Regions from separate parts of the Pantoea sp. SYBGC1 genome, predicted to be linked through region 2. Evidence: predicted binding sites of a transcription regulator. Region 2 holds the regulator's gene; the other holds the start of a gene.
What was found. The regulator PhoB, encoded in region 2, activates phosphate uptake and scavenging genes when phosphate is short. The targets are predictions, from matches to a motif close to CTGTCATAAAACTGNCNNAT.
Positions count from the first base shown of each region.

Region 1: a site for PhoB is predicted at 4,153-4,172, ahead of pstS (phosphate ABC transporter substrate-binding protein PstS). Genes of this name have one in related genera too.

Region 1 is NZ_JBXUNM010000006.1:30,149-37,526, reverse strand. It holds gene phoU (phosphate signaling complex protein PhoU) at 1-238, opposite strand, end outside; gene pstB (phosphate ABC transporter ATP-binding protein PstB) at 253-1,026, opposite strand; gene pstA (phosphate ABC transporter permease PstA) at 1,071-1,958, opposite strand; gene pstC (phosphate ABC transporter permease PstC) at 1,955-2,917, opposite strand; gene pstS (phosphate ABC transporter substrate-binding protein PstS) at 3,003-4,046, opposite strand; gene glmS (glutamine--fructose-6-phosphate transaminase (isomerizing)) at 4,219-6,048, opposite strand; gene glmU (bifunctional UDP-N-acetylglucosamine diphosphorylase/glucosamine-1-phosphate N-acetyltransferase GlmU) at 6,193-7,378, opposite strand, start outside.
Region 2 is NZ_JBXUNM010000003.1:323,340-330,717, forward strand. It holds gene brnQ (branched-chain amino acid transport system II carrier protein) at 1-1,242, opposite strand, end outside; gene AC2CF9_RS08850 (cobalamin-independent methionine synthase II family protein) at 1,644-2,750, opposite strand; gene AC2CF9_RS08855 (PstS family phosphate ABC transporter substrate-binding protein) at 2,920-3,840, opposite strand; gene phoR (phosphate regulon sensor histidine kinase PhoR) at 3,909-5,219, opposite strand; gene phoB (phosphate response regulator transcription factor PhoB) at 5,235-5,924, opposite strand; gene sbcD (exonuclease subunit SbcD) at 6,117-7,334, shown strand; gene AC2CF9_RS08875 (AAA family ATPase) at 7,331-7,378, shown strand, end outside.

The DNA.
Region 1 (7,378 bases), on a different contig from region 2:
GACGCTTGGCGATAATACGCACGCACGCCTCATCAATCTCTACCTCCATCATATTGACCTTCTGGTCGCCTTCAATCACCCGGCGTGCCAGCTCCGCATCCTGATTATGCATGGCGGTAATGGCGTCGGTGAGCTGCTGCTCCACCATGCCGCCCATGATCATCACCTGCGTGCGAATATGCTCCAGCTCGGCATTAAACTGACCGGAGATATGTTTATTAAGATTTAAATTATCCATGAGTCTCTCCTGAATCAGCCGTAACGACCGGTGATGTAATCTTCAGTCTGCTTCTGCGCGGGTTTGGTAAACAGCGTATCGGTGTCGCTGAACTCAATCAGCTCGCCAAGATACATAAACGCCGTATGATCGGAGCAGCGGGCGGCCTGCTGCATGTTGTGCGTCACAATCACCACGGTGTAATCCTGCTTGAGCTCGGTGATCAGCTCCTCAATGCGGCCGGTGGAGATCGGGTCCAGCGCCGAGCAGGGCTCATCCAGCAGCAGCACTTCCGGCCGGATAGCGATACCGCGCGCGATGCAGAGACGCTGCTGCTGCCCGCCGGAAAGACTGTAACCGCTCTGATGAAGCTTGTCTTTGGTTTCGTTCCACAGCGCGGCTTTGGTCAGCGCCCACTGCACGCGCTCATCCATATCCGCGCGCGACAGCTTCTCAAACAGGCGCACGCCGAAGGCGATATTGTCGTAAATTGACATCGGAAACGGCGTTGGTTTCTGAAAGACCATGCCGACGCGCGCGCGCAGCAGGGCGATATCCTGGTGCGACGCGAGAATATTGTCGCCATCCAGCAGGATCTCACCTTCTGCGCGCTGCTCCGGGTAGAGTGAATACATTTTATTAAACGTGCGCAGCAGCGTGGATTTCCCGCAGCCCGACGGACCGATAAACGCGGTGACCTGATTGCGGGCAATATCCAGGTTGATATCTTTCAGCGCGTGGAACTTACCATAATGAAAGTTCAGATTACGCACCTGGATTTTACCGGCAGAAGGGGTTGCCATACTCATTGCTCATCTCTCTTATGCAGCGCCGCCAGAGCCGCGCCGGAAAATTAGTGTTTGCCTTTGGCGAAAATCATGCGGGCAACAATGTTCAGCAGCAGCACGCACAGCGTAATGATCAGCACGCCAGCCCACGCCAGGCTCTGCCATTCGGCAAACGGGCTCATAGCGAACTTGAAAATGGTGACCGGCAGGTTGGCCACCGGCTGCATCATGTCAGTGCTCCAGAACTGGTTAGAGAGCGCGGTAAACAGCAGCGGAGCGGTTTCACCTGCGATACGCGCAATCGCCAGCAGTACGCCGGTAATGATGCCGGAGACAGACGCTTTCAGCGTGATGGCTGAGATCATCTTCCACTTTGGTGTGCCCAGCGCGTATGCCGCTTCGCGCATGCTGTCCGGCACCAGCCGCAGCATATTCTCGGTGGTACGGATCACAATCGGGATCTGCAGTAGCGCCAGCGCCGCAACGCCTGCCCAGCCGGAGAAGTGCTGCATCTGTGATACCACAATGGTGTAGACAAATAGTCCGACCACGATAGAGGGCGCGGAGAGCAGAATGTCGTTAATAAAGCGGATCACCTCTGCCAGCCAGTTTTTACGGCCATACTCCGCCAGCCAGATCCCGGCCATAATGCCCAGCGGCGTCCCGAAAAAGGTGGACCAGAAAATCAGCAGGCCGCTGCCCGCCAGCGCATTTGCCAGTCCGCCGCCGGCGGTGTTGGGCGGCGGTGTTGATTCGGTAAACAGCGACCAGCTCAGCCCGTCGATACCTTTAGTCACCGTGGTGAACAGGATCCAGATCAGCCAGAAGAGGCCAAACGCCATGGTCAGCAGCGACAGCGTCAGGGCGATTTTATTTTTTGTACTGCGCCACGCCTGCATTTTGCGGCGCGACGCTTCCAGCTCAGTACGGCTCTGCATTTCAATTGCGGTCATGAACGGGCCCCTTCACTTTTTGCCAGCCGCAGGATCATCAGCTTCGAGATCGCCAGGACGATAAAGGTGATCACAAACAGGATCAGGCCCAGCTCCATCAGCGCAGCGACATGCACGCCCGATTCCGCTTCAGCAAACTCGTTAGCCAGCGCTGAGGTGATACTGTTGCCGGGCATAAACAGCGAAGCGCTGTCGAGCTGGTAGGTGTTACCGATAATAAAGGTCACCGCCATGGTCTCTCCCAGCGCCCGCCCCAGTCCCAGCATCACGCCGCCGATGACGCCGTTTTTGGTAAACGGCAGCACGATACGCCAGATCACCTCCCAGGTCGTGCAGCCGATGCCATACGCGGACTCTTTCATCATCACCGGCGTCTGTTCAAAGACGTCGCGCATTACCGAGGCGATATAAGGAATGATCATAATCGCCAGGATGACGCCTGCGGCCAGGATACCGATACCAAACGCCGGGCCAGAGAACAGCGTGCCGACGATGGGAATGTTAGCGAGGACGTTGCCAACCGGCGTCTGAAAATATTCGGCAAACAGCGGCGCGAAGATAAACAGGCCCCACATGCCATAAACAATGCTCGGGATGGCCGCCAGCAGTTCAATGGCGGTGCCCAGCGGACGACGCAGCCAGCCGGGTGCCAGCTCGGTCAGAAACAGTGCGATTCCGAAGCTTACCGGTACCGCGATGATTAATGCGATCAGTGAGGTCACCAGCGTGCCGTAAATCGGCACCAGAGCGCCAAACTCTTCGTTTGGTGCATCCCAGGTTTTGGTCCAGAGAAAGGCGAAGCCAAACTTCTGAATGCTGGGCCAGGAGGAGACGATCAGGGAGACAATAATGCCACCCAGCAGCAGCAGGACAATCAGCGCAGAGAGTTTAACCAGCGCGCCAAAAATCATGTCGCCTTGCTTACCCGGTGCTTTGAATGCCGGCTTGGTAGCAGCCATAAAATTCTCGGTTCTCAGAGGATATGCAGGGCGACCAGGCGGCCGCCCCCGGGATACTCAGCCAGTAGCCGAGCCTGACAATGGCTTACTGCCAGAGCGCTTTGCCGCTGCTGTCTTTGATATTCGCTTTCCATGCCGCACGGATCTGCGTCACCACGCTCTCCGGCAGCGCCGCGTAATCCAGCGCCGTGGCGGTTTTGCTGCCGCCTTTATAGGCCCAGTCAAAGAACTTCAGCACTTCCGCGCCCTTCTCCGCATTAGCCTGATCTTTGTAAATCAGGATAAAAGTGGTGGAGGCGATCGGCCACGCGTCGTCACCTTTCTGGAACGTCAGGTCCTGAGCAAACGAGCTGCTCCAGTCAGCGCCTTTGGCGGCGTTGGCAAAGCTGCTTTCACTCGGCGCCACCGGTTTGCCATCCGCATCCAGCAGTTTGGTGTAGGTCAGGTTGTTCTGTTTCGCGTAGGCGTATTCGACATAGCCAATTGAACCCGGCAGACGCTGCACGAAAGCGGCCACGCCATCGTTGCCTTTACCGCCAAGACCGGTTGGCCAGTTAACGGTGTTGCCTTTGCCTATTTTGCTTGCCCAGTCCGTGTTCACTTTGGTCAGATAGCTGGTAAACACAAAGGAGGTACCGGAGCCGTCGGCGCGGCGCACGACGTTGATATTGGTGTCAGGCAGTTTCAGGTTCGGGTTCAGCTTAGCGATCGCCGGATCGTTCCATTTTTTAATGGTGCCGAGATAGATGTCACCCACGGTTTTGCCATCGAGCGTCAGCTCGCCAGACTTCACACCCGGAATGTTCACGGCCAGCACCACGCCACCGATAACGGTCGGGAACTGGAACAGGCCATTTTTCTGCAGATCTTCCTCTTTCATCGGCGCATCAGAAGCACCGAAATCCACGGTTTTTGCGATGATCTGCTTTACGCCACCCGAAGAGCCGATTCCCTGATAGTTGATTTTGCTACCGGTGGCCTGCTGATACTCTGCTGCCCACTTGGCATAAACCGGGGCCGGGAAGGTCCCGCCAGCGCCGGTCAGATCGGTGGCGGCAAACGCAGAAACTGCGCTGACGGCGAAAGTGGCGGCGAGGATTCGGGCTACGGTGCTACGCATCAGTGTCATGTTCCCTCCGGGGGAGTATAAATCAGGCTTAACGCCGTTTTAGTTGGAGTCAGTGATTGCTGCTGGAGGGAAAATAGGACAGTTTGATGACAGTGAAATGTACGAAATATGACAGTTTTATGACGAAGATAAAAACCGGGCGGGCCCGTTGCAGGCCCGCCCGGCTTAGCGATTACTCAACGGTAACCGATTTTGCCAGGTTACGTGGCTGGTCCACGTCGGTGCCTTTGATCAGCGCCACATGATAAGAGAGCATCTGCAGCGGCACGGTGTAGAAGATAGGGGCAATCACGTCCTCGACATGCGGCAGTGAGATAATTTTCATCCCTTCACTGTCGCTGAAGCCCGCATCGCCATCGGCGAAGACATAGAGCAGGCCGCCGCGTGCGCGCACTTCTTCGATGTTGGATTTCAGCTTTTCCAGCAGCTCATTGTTAGGTGCGACCACGATCACCGGCATATCGGCATCGATCAGCGCCAGCGGGCCATGCTTCAGCTCACCGGCCGCGTAGGCTTCGGCATGAATATAGGAGATCTCTTTGAGCTTGAGCGCGCCTTCCATGGCGATCGGGTATTGATCCCCACGGCCAAGAAACAGCGCATGATGCTTGTCAGAGAAATCTTCTGCCAGGCTCTCGATGATCTTATCCTGCGCCAGCATCTGCTCAATACGGCTAGGCAGCGCCTGCAGCGCATGCACAATCTCATGCTCCGTTTCCGGCTTCATGCCGTGCAGACGACCCAGTTTTGCCACCAGCATCAGCAGTACCGTCAGCTGCGTGGTAAAGGCTTTGGTGGAAGCCACGCCAATTTCCGTGCCCGCTTTGGTCATCAGCGCCAGATCGGATTCGCGCACCAGCGAAGAGCCGGCGACGTTACAGATAGCCAGTGAGCCAAGATAACCCAGCTCTTTGGAGAGGCGCAGCGCCGCCAGCGTATCGGCGGTTTCACCCGACTGCGACAGGGTGATCAGCAGGCTGTTTTTGCGTACTGCGGATTTGCGGTAGCGGAATTCAGAGGCGATCTCAACGTCACACGGGATGTTTGCCAGTGATTCAAACCAGTAGCGCGATACCATACCGGAGTTGTAGGAGGTGCCGCAGGCGATGATCTGGATATGCTCTACTTTGCTCAGCAGCGACTCTGCATGCTCACCCAGTTCGCGCAGATCGACAATCCCGTCGTGGAAGCGGCCCGCCAGCGTATTTTTGATAGCGTTGGGCTGCTCGTAGATCTCTTTCTGCATATAGTGGCGATAGATACCTTTATCGCCCGCGTCATACTGCGCGTTTGATTCGATCTCCGCGCGCTGCACCTGATGGCCTTCGCGATCGATGATAGTGACTTCACGGCGGGTAACCTCGGCAATATCCCCCTCTTCCAGGTAGATAAAGCGGCGGGTAACCGGCAGCAGCGCCAGCTGATCGGATGCGATAAAGTTCTCGCCCACGCCACGGCCAATCACCAGCGGGCTGCCGGAGCGCGCGGCCACCAGCACCGACGGATCGCGGCTGTCCATGATGACCATGCCGTAAGCACCGCGCAGCTGAGGAATCACGCGCAGGATCACCTCACGCAGCGTGCCGCCCTGCTTCTGCTCCCAGTGCACCAGATGCGCCACCACTTCGGTGTCCGTCTCGGAGGCAAAATGGTAGCCACGTTCAATCATTTGCGCGCGCAGCGGCTCATGATTTTCGATAATGCCGTTATGCACCACGATGATCTGCTCTGAGACGTGCGGATGCGCATTTGCCTCTGAAGGTTCACCGTGCGTAGCCCAGCGGGTGTGGGCAATACCGGTACCGCCAATCAGCGGCTGCTGATCTGCGGCCTCCGCCAGATTAGCCACTTTGCCAACGCGACGCAGACGCGTCACGTGCCCCTGACGATCGACGACAGCCAGACCGGCTGAGTCATAACCGCGATACTCCAGACGACGCAGACCTTCCAGCAGGATCTCTGCAATGTCACGCTGCGCTACTGCTCCAACAATTCCACACATATTCGTTTCCTGACTTCATGGCTTTCGGCCATTGCGTTGTCATCTGACCTGATTTCCGGCTGCGCCGGTTCCCCGAGCCTTGTAGAGAGTGGGGATATCGTTATGGCACTGCTAAACGGGCCGATCTTTGCCGGTCCTTAAAATTTATTTTTTCTTCACCGGGCGCTGCCAGCCCGCTTTCTGCTGCTGTTCTTTGCGGTTGTAGACCAGATCGGCGGCGGTGACATCTTTCATTACCGTGGTACCGGCGGCGATAGTGGCGCCAGCCGCAACGGTGACCGGTGCCACCAGCTGCGTATCCGATCCCACAAATACGTTATCGCCAATGATGGTTTTAAATTTGTTAGCGCCATCGTAGTTGCAGGTAATGGTGCCGGCGCCGATGTTAACGCCCGCGCCGATTTCCGCATCACCCAGGTAGGAGAGATGACCCGCTTTGGAACCTTTGCCAAGCGTGGCCTTTTTCATTTCCACAAAATTGCCGACGTGCGCCTGTTCAGCCAGTTCGCTGCCGGGACGCAGCCGGGCAAACGGGCCGACCGTGCAGGCGGCGGCCAGCGTCGCATCTTCAATGACAGAATAAGGGCTGATCTCACAGTCATCGCCCAGAACGCTGTTTTTGATCACGCAGCCGGCGCCAATTTTTACCCGGTTGCCCAGCGTGACATCGCCTTCAATAATGACGCCGATATCAATTTCTACGTCGCGCCCGTGCGCCAGCGTACCGCGCAGGTCAAAACGCGCCGGATCGCGCAGCATCACGCCCGCCAGCAGCAGTTTTTCCGCCTGCTCCTGCTGAAAAGTGCGCTCCAGCGTAGCCAGCTGCAGACGATTATTTACGCCTTCCGTTTCACTGATACGCGCCGGATGAACGGTATTGATCACGCGGCCTTCCTGATGCGCCATCGCGATGATATCGGTGATATAGAACTCACCCTGGGCGTTGTTGTTATCGAGCTGTGCCAGCCAGCGCCGGAGATCGCCGCCGTTGGCTAGCAGAATACCGGTGTTGATCTCCTGAATAGCCAGCTGCTCAGCAGACGCATCTTTCTGCTCAACAATGCCGGTTACAGTCATGTTTTCGCGCACGATGCGGCCGTAGCCGGTGGGGTTATCCAGCACCACGGTCAGCAGCCCGATACCGCCTTCGGGCTTCGCCGCGCGCAGCTGCTGCAGCGTTGCCTGCGAGATAAGCGGCACATCGCCATACAGCATCAGAATATCTTCGTCATCGGCAAAGAAGGGCGCCGCCTGCTGCATGGCGTGCCCGGTACCGAGCTGTTCCGCCTGCAGCACCCAGTTCAGGGCGTTATGCGCCAGCTTCTGCTGC
Region 2 (7,378 bases):
CGGCAGCCAGGCGAGTCCCTGGTCGGCCAGCGGCAGATGCTGGCTGAACAGCGGCAGTATCTCTTTAAAGCTGGTGGTTTTGATTGCATCCACAATGCCAAACAGCAGGCTGACCAGCATGGTTGGCGCAATAATACGCGAGCTGCGGTTCCACCAGTTGAGGGTGAAGCTTAGCACTATCAGCACGATACAGGGCGGATAAATTGCTGTCAGCACCGGGATGGAGATCTGAATCAGATGGCTCAGCCCCAGATTTGACACCACCATCGAGAACAGGCCCAGGATAAACACCAGCGCTTTGTACGAGAGCGGCAGATACTGTGCAAAGAACTCAGCGCAGGCGCAGGTCAGGCCAACGGCCGTTACCATGCAGGCGATAAAGATCAGCGCAGCGAGGAAGAAGCTGCCCATGCTGCCAAACGTCTGCTGTACGTAAGCGTGCAGAATGGCGGCGCCGTTGGCATTCTGGTCAACCAGGCCGGCACTGCCGGAGCCGAGCTTGAACAGGCTGAGATAGACCAGCGTCAGTCCGACACCGGCGATCAGGCCAGCCAGCATGGTGTAGCGCGTCAGCAGTTTCGCATCTTCAACGCCGCGGGAACGCGCCGCATTCACAATCACGATACCAAACACCAGTGCGCCCAGCGTATCCATGGTGAGATAGCCATTTACAAAACCGGTAGAGAACGCCGCGCGCTGATAGTCTGCCGTCGCAGGCGCAATACCGCCCGCCGGCCAGACCAGCGCGGCAACGCCGAGTATGGTCAGCGCGACAATTTTCAGCGGCGCCAGCACGTGCCCGACGGTATCCAGCAGCTTGCCCGGATAGAGGGAGATCCCGATCACCAGCGCAAAGTAGATGAGGCTATAGATAAACAGCGGCAGCGGGCCGTCACCGGTCAGCGGAGCGATACCGACTTCAAACGAAACGGTCGCGGTACGCGGCGTCGCAAACAGTGGGCCCACGGCCAGATAGCAGACCGTTGCCAGCAGCAGACCCGCTGCTTTACCGATTGGCGAACTGAGCGCATCGATGCCGCCGCCAACGCGCGCCAGCGCGATCACGGTCATGACCGGCAGGCCGACCGCGGTCGCGAGGAAGCCGAGTGCGGCGACCCAGACGTGTTCACCAGACTGAATTCCCACCATTGGTGGAAAGATAATGTTGCCTGCGCCAACGAACAGGGCAAAGGTCATAAAGCCCAGCGCAAGGATGTCCCTCGAGGTTAAACGGTATGTCATAACTTCTGTCGTGCCTGTAGCTGATGTTGCGGTGGAAGTTGAGTTTGTGTTGTCCCCTGATTGCGCGATAACAATGGCTTAGCTGGATTATCCAGTGCGAAATGCGGGCCGAATCGAGACAGCGCAGGTGATTTAATCTGCTTTTCTTCTGTTCACAGAGGGATGAATCGACAACGGCGCAAATTAAAACGTTTATAGCGGAGAAAGACAATACAGGATCGAAAAACCAGAAGGATATCGCGCATAAGCGTATGCAGGCAGTGAATATGGGCGAAATAGCCGCTAAACGCCCCAGATGATTTGTTTAAAATTCAGACAAAGCGAAAGTTGTTCTTGCATAAGTGCGGTTCCGGATGCACAAAAGGCGCGATTTACGCGCCTGTCTGCACAACTTTACACTCTCACCACACCTGTTTAGCGATATCCACCACCAGACGGATCTTCTGCCACTGCTCCGCTTCGCTCAGGCTATTACCCTCTTCGGTGGAAGCAAAGCCGCACTGTGGGCTGAGGCAGATCTGATCGAGGCTGACATACTGCGCCGCTTCCTGCAGCCGCGCTTTGACCTGTTCAGGATCTTCCAGCGCGCCGGTTTTGGTCGTGATAAGACCCAGTACCGCTTTCTGATGACCTGGCTTAATAAAGCGCAGCGGCTCAAATCCGCCGGAGCGTTCGTTGTCATACTCCAGGAAAAAGGCGTCGATATTCACGCCGCCAAACAGGATCTCCGCTACCGGCTCATAGCCGCCTTCTGATATCCAGGTAGAACGGAAGTTACCGCGGCACACGTGCAGCCCGACGGTGAGATCGGCCGGTTTATCTGCCAGCGCCGCGTTCAGCACCTGCGCATAAGTGCGGGCCAGCGCCTGCGGATCGTCGCCGCGTGCGCGGATCTGTTCCTGCTGCTCCCCGGAGCAGAGATAGGCCCAGACGGTATCGTCGAGCTGCAGATAGCGGCAGCCGGCAGCATAAAATGCGGCAATGGCGTCTTTATAGGTCTGCGCCAGATCGGCAAAGTAGGCATCCAGATCGGGGTAAACCGTGGCGTCGATAACCTTGCGACCGCCGCGGAAATGCAGCACGCTCGGGCTGGGAATCGTCATTTTAGCGACCGCGTCGCCGGCGATACTCTGCAGAAAGCGGAAGTGGTCCAGCATCGGATGCGCCGGATTAAACGAGACTTTACCGGTGACTTTTACACCGTGCGCTTTGGTCTGCACGCCGTTGAACTGGATCCCCTGCTCCGCTTCAAACAGCTCTACGCCATTCAAATCGCCAAAGAAATCGAAGTGCCACCAGGCGCGACGGAACTCGCCGTCGGTGACAACCTGCAGGCCATTGGCACGCTGCTGCGCGACAACATCGCGAATAGCCTGGTCTTCCACTTCGCGCAGCTGCTCCGCGCCAATCTCACCACGGGCGTGCTGTTCGCGCGCCTGTTTGATCGCAGCGGGACGCAGAAAACTGCCGACGGTATCGGCGCGGAACGGGGCGTGCTGAGCGGGCATAGATTCTCCTTGCAGACCGGTAGTTGCGGTCAGGTATAATTTCTTCTGGTTATTTCAGCCATCTGGATGGCTATATGTCCAAAGAGTGCCACGCTTCCGCGCGCGGGGCAACGGAAGAATTTTCAGCAGGCATGAAGAAAATTCATTTTCCTGTGTCCCTGCTTCCTGCTTACTCAATGGCCGCCCGCGCAGCGGAGATTTGCGCATCGGAGAGAGGTAAATAGCCCGCTTCCGCCACTCGCCGCTGGCCCTGCGACGACAGTACCTGATGCAGAAACGCCGCCACCAGCAGCGGCAGCGGCTTGCCCGGCGGTTTATTCACGTAGATATAGAGTGGCCGGGACCAGGGATAGCGGCCGCTGCGGATGGTATCGGCATCCGGCATGATGCTTTCGCCGGTTCGCGTCACAATCGGCACTATCTTTACGCCGCTGAGATGAAAGCCAAAGCTGGCGTAGCCGATACTCTCTGGCGTGGTCGCAACCGCCTGCACTACGGCAGCTGAACCGGGAAACTCCGCCACGTCAGCGCGAAAATCGCCGCGACAGAGCGCCTGCTGTTTGAAGAACCCCCAGGTGCCGGAGGCGGAGTTGCGGCCAAAGCGCTGAATGCGCCGCTGCGCCCAGTTATCGTCTGTCACGCCCGTATCGCCCCAGCGCTGCGGAACCTGCGTGCCGCCGCACAGGCGGGTAACAGAATAGAGCGCATCAAGCTGCGGCTGGCTGATACGCTGCAGCGGATTAGCCTGGTTCACCACCACGACCAGCGCATCCATGGCGACCGGTACGGCGAGCGGCGGATAGCCGTAGCGGGCAATGAACAGCTGTCGTTCATCGTTCTGCATCGGCCGGCTCATCGCGCCCAGCTGTGCGGCACCCGCAGCCAGCGCCGTTGGCGCGGTTGAAGAGCCCGCCGCCTGTACCTGAACGTTGACGCCGGGCGCCTGCAGGCTGAAATCTTCCCCCCACAGCGTCATCAGGTAGCCCAGCGTATCTGACCCGGCGCTGCTGAGGTTGCCGGTCAGCATCGCTTTTTGCGCCTGCGCCAGCACAGAGAAGAGCAGCAGAAGTGTGAACAGCAGAGATTTCAGCATGGAGCCGCCGTCAGAGAGAAGAAGAGCGCTATTGTGGCAAGCCTGCGAAAACGGCGCAACGCAGATTACCCCGCCCGCTCCTGCGCGGCCTCTTCCACAATCAGACGCGACGGCAGCAGAAAGCGAAAGCAGGTCTCCTGATGCGGCCGGCTGCTGATCTCCAGCCGTGCACCGTGATGGCTCAGCGCATGCTTGACGATCGCCAGCCCCAGTCCGCTGCCCCCGGTGGCACGCGACCGCGCTTTATCAACGCGGTAAAAGCGCTCCGTCAGGCGCGGCAGATGCTCTTCGCTGATGCCGGGACCGTTATCGCAGACTTTAAGCTCCGCTCCCTGCCGCGTGCGCAGCCAGCTGATATGGATATGCGTGCCTTCCGGCGTGTGGTTAACCGCGTTATAGACCAGGTTAGAGATAGCGCTGCGCAGCTGCTCGTCATTTCCCAGTACGCGTAAGTGAGGATCGGTATGGAAGTGAATAACATGGCGCCCCTGGCTCAGCGTTTCCGCTTCGCGCTGCAGCAGATGCAGCATGGCCGGTACATCAACCCGCTCTTTAAGATCGAGCGCCGGAGCCGCCTCGATACGCGACAGCGTCAGCAGCTGCCTGACCAGGCTGTCCATGCGCCGGGTCTGCTCCTGCATCGTGCCCAGCGCTTTGCTGCGCGTTCGCGCATTCATCGCCTCATCGTCCATCATCTCCAGATAGCCCTGCAGCACCGTGAGCGGCGTACGCAGTTCATGACTGACGTTGGCAAAAAAGTTGCGGCGGGCGCCCTCCAGCTGATGCATCTGGGTCACATCGCGCGCCACCATCAGCCACTGCCCCTCGCTGTAAGGCATCACGCGGAACTCCATGTGCCGCTGATTATTCAGCACTACCGTCAGCGGCCGGGCAAAGTCGCGCTGGCGGATATAGCGGGAGAATTCGGGATAGCGCAGCAGGTTGAGAATATTCTGGCCGTTATCCTCCGGCCAGCGCAGCCCCAGATGCTGCTGGGCGAGGCCGTTGCACCAGAAAATGGTTCCCTCTTCAGTGGTCAGCACCACGGCATCCGGCAGCGACTCCGCACCGCTGCGAAAGCGCCTGATCAGGTTTCCCAGCTCGCGGCGGCGGCGGCGGTTACGCAGCTGCATCTGGTAGAGGCCATAAAACAGCGGTTCCCAGCTGCCGCGCCCGGTGGGCGGCGTCATTGATCGGTCGACCCACAGCCAGTGGGAGAGCCGCATCAGATTAGTAAAGTGCCAGGCCAGAACGCCTGAGACGGCTGCCAGCAGCCACCACGACAGATAACCAAACAGCAGGCCGAGCAGCAGCGCAGGCAGACAGGCCAGCGCCAGCTCGGTCAGTAATCGCTTCCAGGAGAGGCGTTCCAGCACGGTAGCAGGCTCCGTTTAGTAGCGGGCAGAGAAACGATACCCTGTTCCGCGTACGGTTTGCACCATACGATCGTGGCCGGAGATTTCCAGTGCTTTACGCAGGCGACGAATATGCACATCTACGGTGCGATCTTCGACATAGACGTTGGTGCCCCAGACGTGGTTCAGCAGCTGTTCGCGGCTGTAGACCCGCTCCGGATGCGTCATAAAGAAATGCAGCAGCTTATATTCGGTTGGCCCCATCTCCAGCGGCGTGGTCTCCGACATCACGCGATGTGAGGAGGGATCGAGACTCAGCCCCTGCATCTCAATCACCTCTTCGACCGCCATCGGGGAGATGCGCCGCATGACGGCTTTAATACGCGCCATCAGCTCTTTCGGTGAGAACGGCTTGGTGATGTAATCATCTGCGCCCACTTCCAGCCCGCGCACGCGATCCTCTTCCTCACCGCGCGCGGTCAGCATCATGACCGGGATATCGCGCGTCATGGCCTCGCGCTTCAGATGTTTAATAAACTGAATGCCGCTGCCGCCGGGCAGCATCCAGTCCAGCAGAATCAGATCGGGCCAGGGTTCAATCAGCCGGCTAATCGCGCTGTCATAATCTTCCGCTTCAATGGGCTGGTAGTCGTTCTGTTCCAGCACAAAACATAACATTTCCCGGATGGGCGCTTCATCTTCCACAACCAAAATGCGCTTGGCCATTATTGCTCCTGCGAGTGTGACGGGATGTCACTGGGATATGCGGCGTCATTATGCGTCAGTTTTATGACACTTTTATGAAAAACCCGGCGGGTAAGCAAGAGATAAAAACCACCCCCGCACCGGCAAAAACGTCTTTTTTCCTTTGTGCCCGAAGCCGTTATACTGGCCGCCAGCTTTCAGGCAGGACACCCCATGCGCATTATTCATACCGCAGACTGGCACCTCGGTCAGTTTTTTTACAGCAAGAGTCGCGCCGCCGAACACCAGGCTTTTCTTGACTGGCTGCTCCGGCAAATTGCTGAGCATCAGGTTGATGCACTGATCGTGGCAGGCGATCTGTTTGATACCGGTTCGCCCCCCAGTTACGCCCGTGAAATGTTTAACCGGTTCGTGGTCGCGCTGCAGCCCAGCGGCTGTCAGCTAATTGTGCTGGCGGGCAATCACGATTCGGTCGCCACGCTGAATGAGTCGCGCGAACTGCTGGCCTGCCTTAACACCCGGGTGATCACCAGCGCCACCCCCGGCGGCGAACAGCAGGTGCTGACGCTGACGCAGCGTGACGGATCGCCGGGCGCGCTGCTGTGCGCCATTCCCTATCTGCGCCCGCGCGATATTCTGCGCAGCCGGGCCGGTCAGTCCGGGCGCGACAAGCAGTTATCGCTGCTGCAGGCGATTGAGCAGCATTATCAGCACTGCTATAGCGCCGCCGTGGCAGAAAGAGAGCGGCTGGATAAGCCGCTGCCAATCGTCGCTACCGGCCACCTCACTACCGTGGGCGTGACCAAAAGCGACGCGGTACGTGATATCTATATCGGCACGCTGGATGCGTTTCCGGCGCAGGCATTTCCGCCCGCAGACTACATTGCACTCGGCCATATTCACCGCGCGCAGCGGATTGCCGGCACGGAACATATTCGCTACAGCGGCTCACCGATCCCGCTCAGTTTTGATGAGAGCGGACGTGATAAAAGCGTCTGGCTGCTCGATTTTGGCCACACGCTGGAGAGCGTAACCGCGCTGACCATACCCGCCTTTCAGCCGATGCAGATGCTAAAAGGATCGATGGCAGAGATTGAGGCGCAGCTGGCACAGTTTGCCCGCTATGAGGGATTGCTGCCGGTATGGCTGGATATCGAGATCACCACGCAGGAGTACCTCACCGATCTGCAGCGGCGTATTGAACAGCTCACGGCCACGCTGCCGGTAGAGGTGCTGCTGGTGCGCCGCAGTCGCGCGCTGCGTCAGCGCAGCCTGGAACGGCTGACAAATGAGACGCTGAGCGAGCTGAAAGTCGAAGAGGTTTTTGCCCGTCGCCTGGCTCAGGAGTCAGAGCTGGATGCGCAGCAGAGTGACGGACTGACCCGTCTGTTTCGCAGCGCGCTGGCCGCCCTGGAGGATCCGTCCGCATGAAAATTCTGACGCTACGTTTTAAAAATCTCAACGCACTGCGCGGT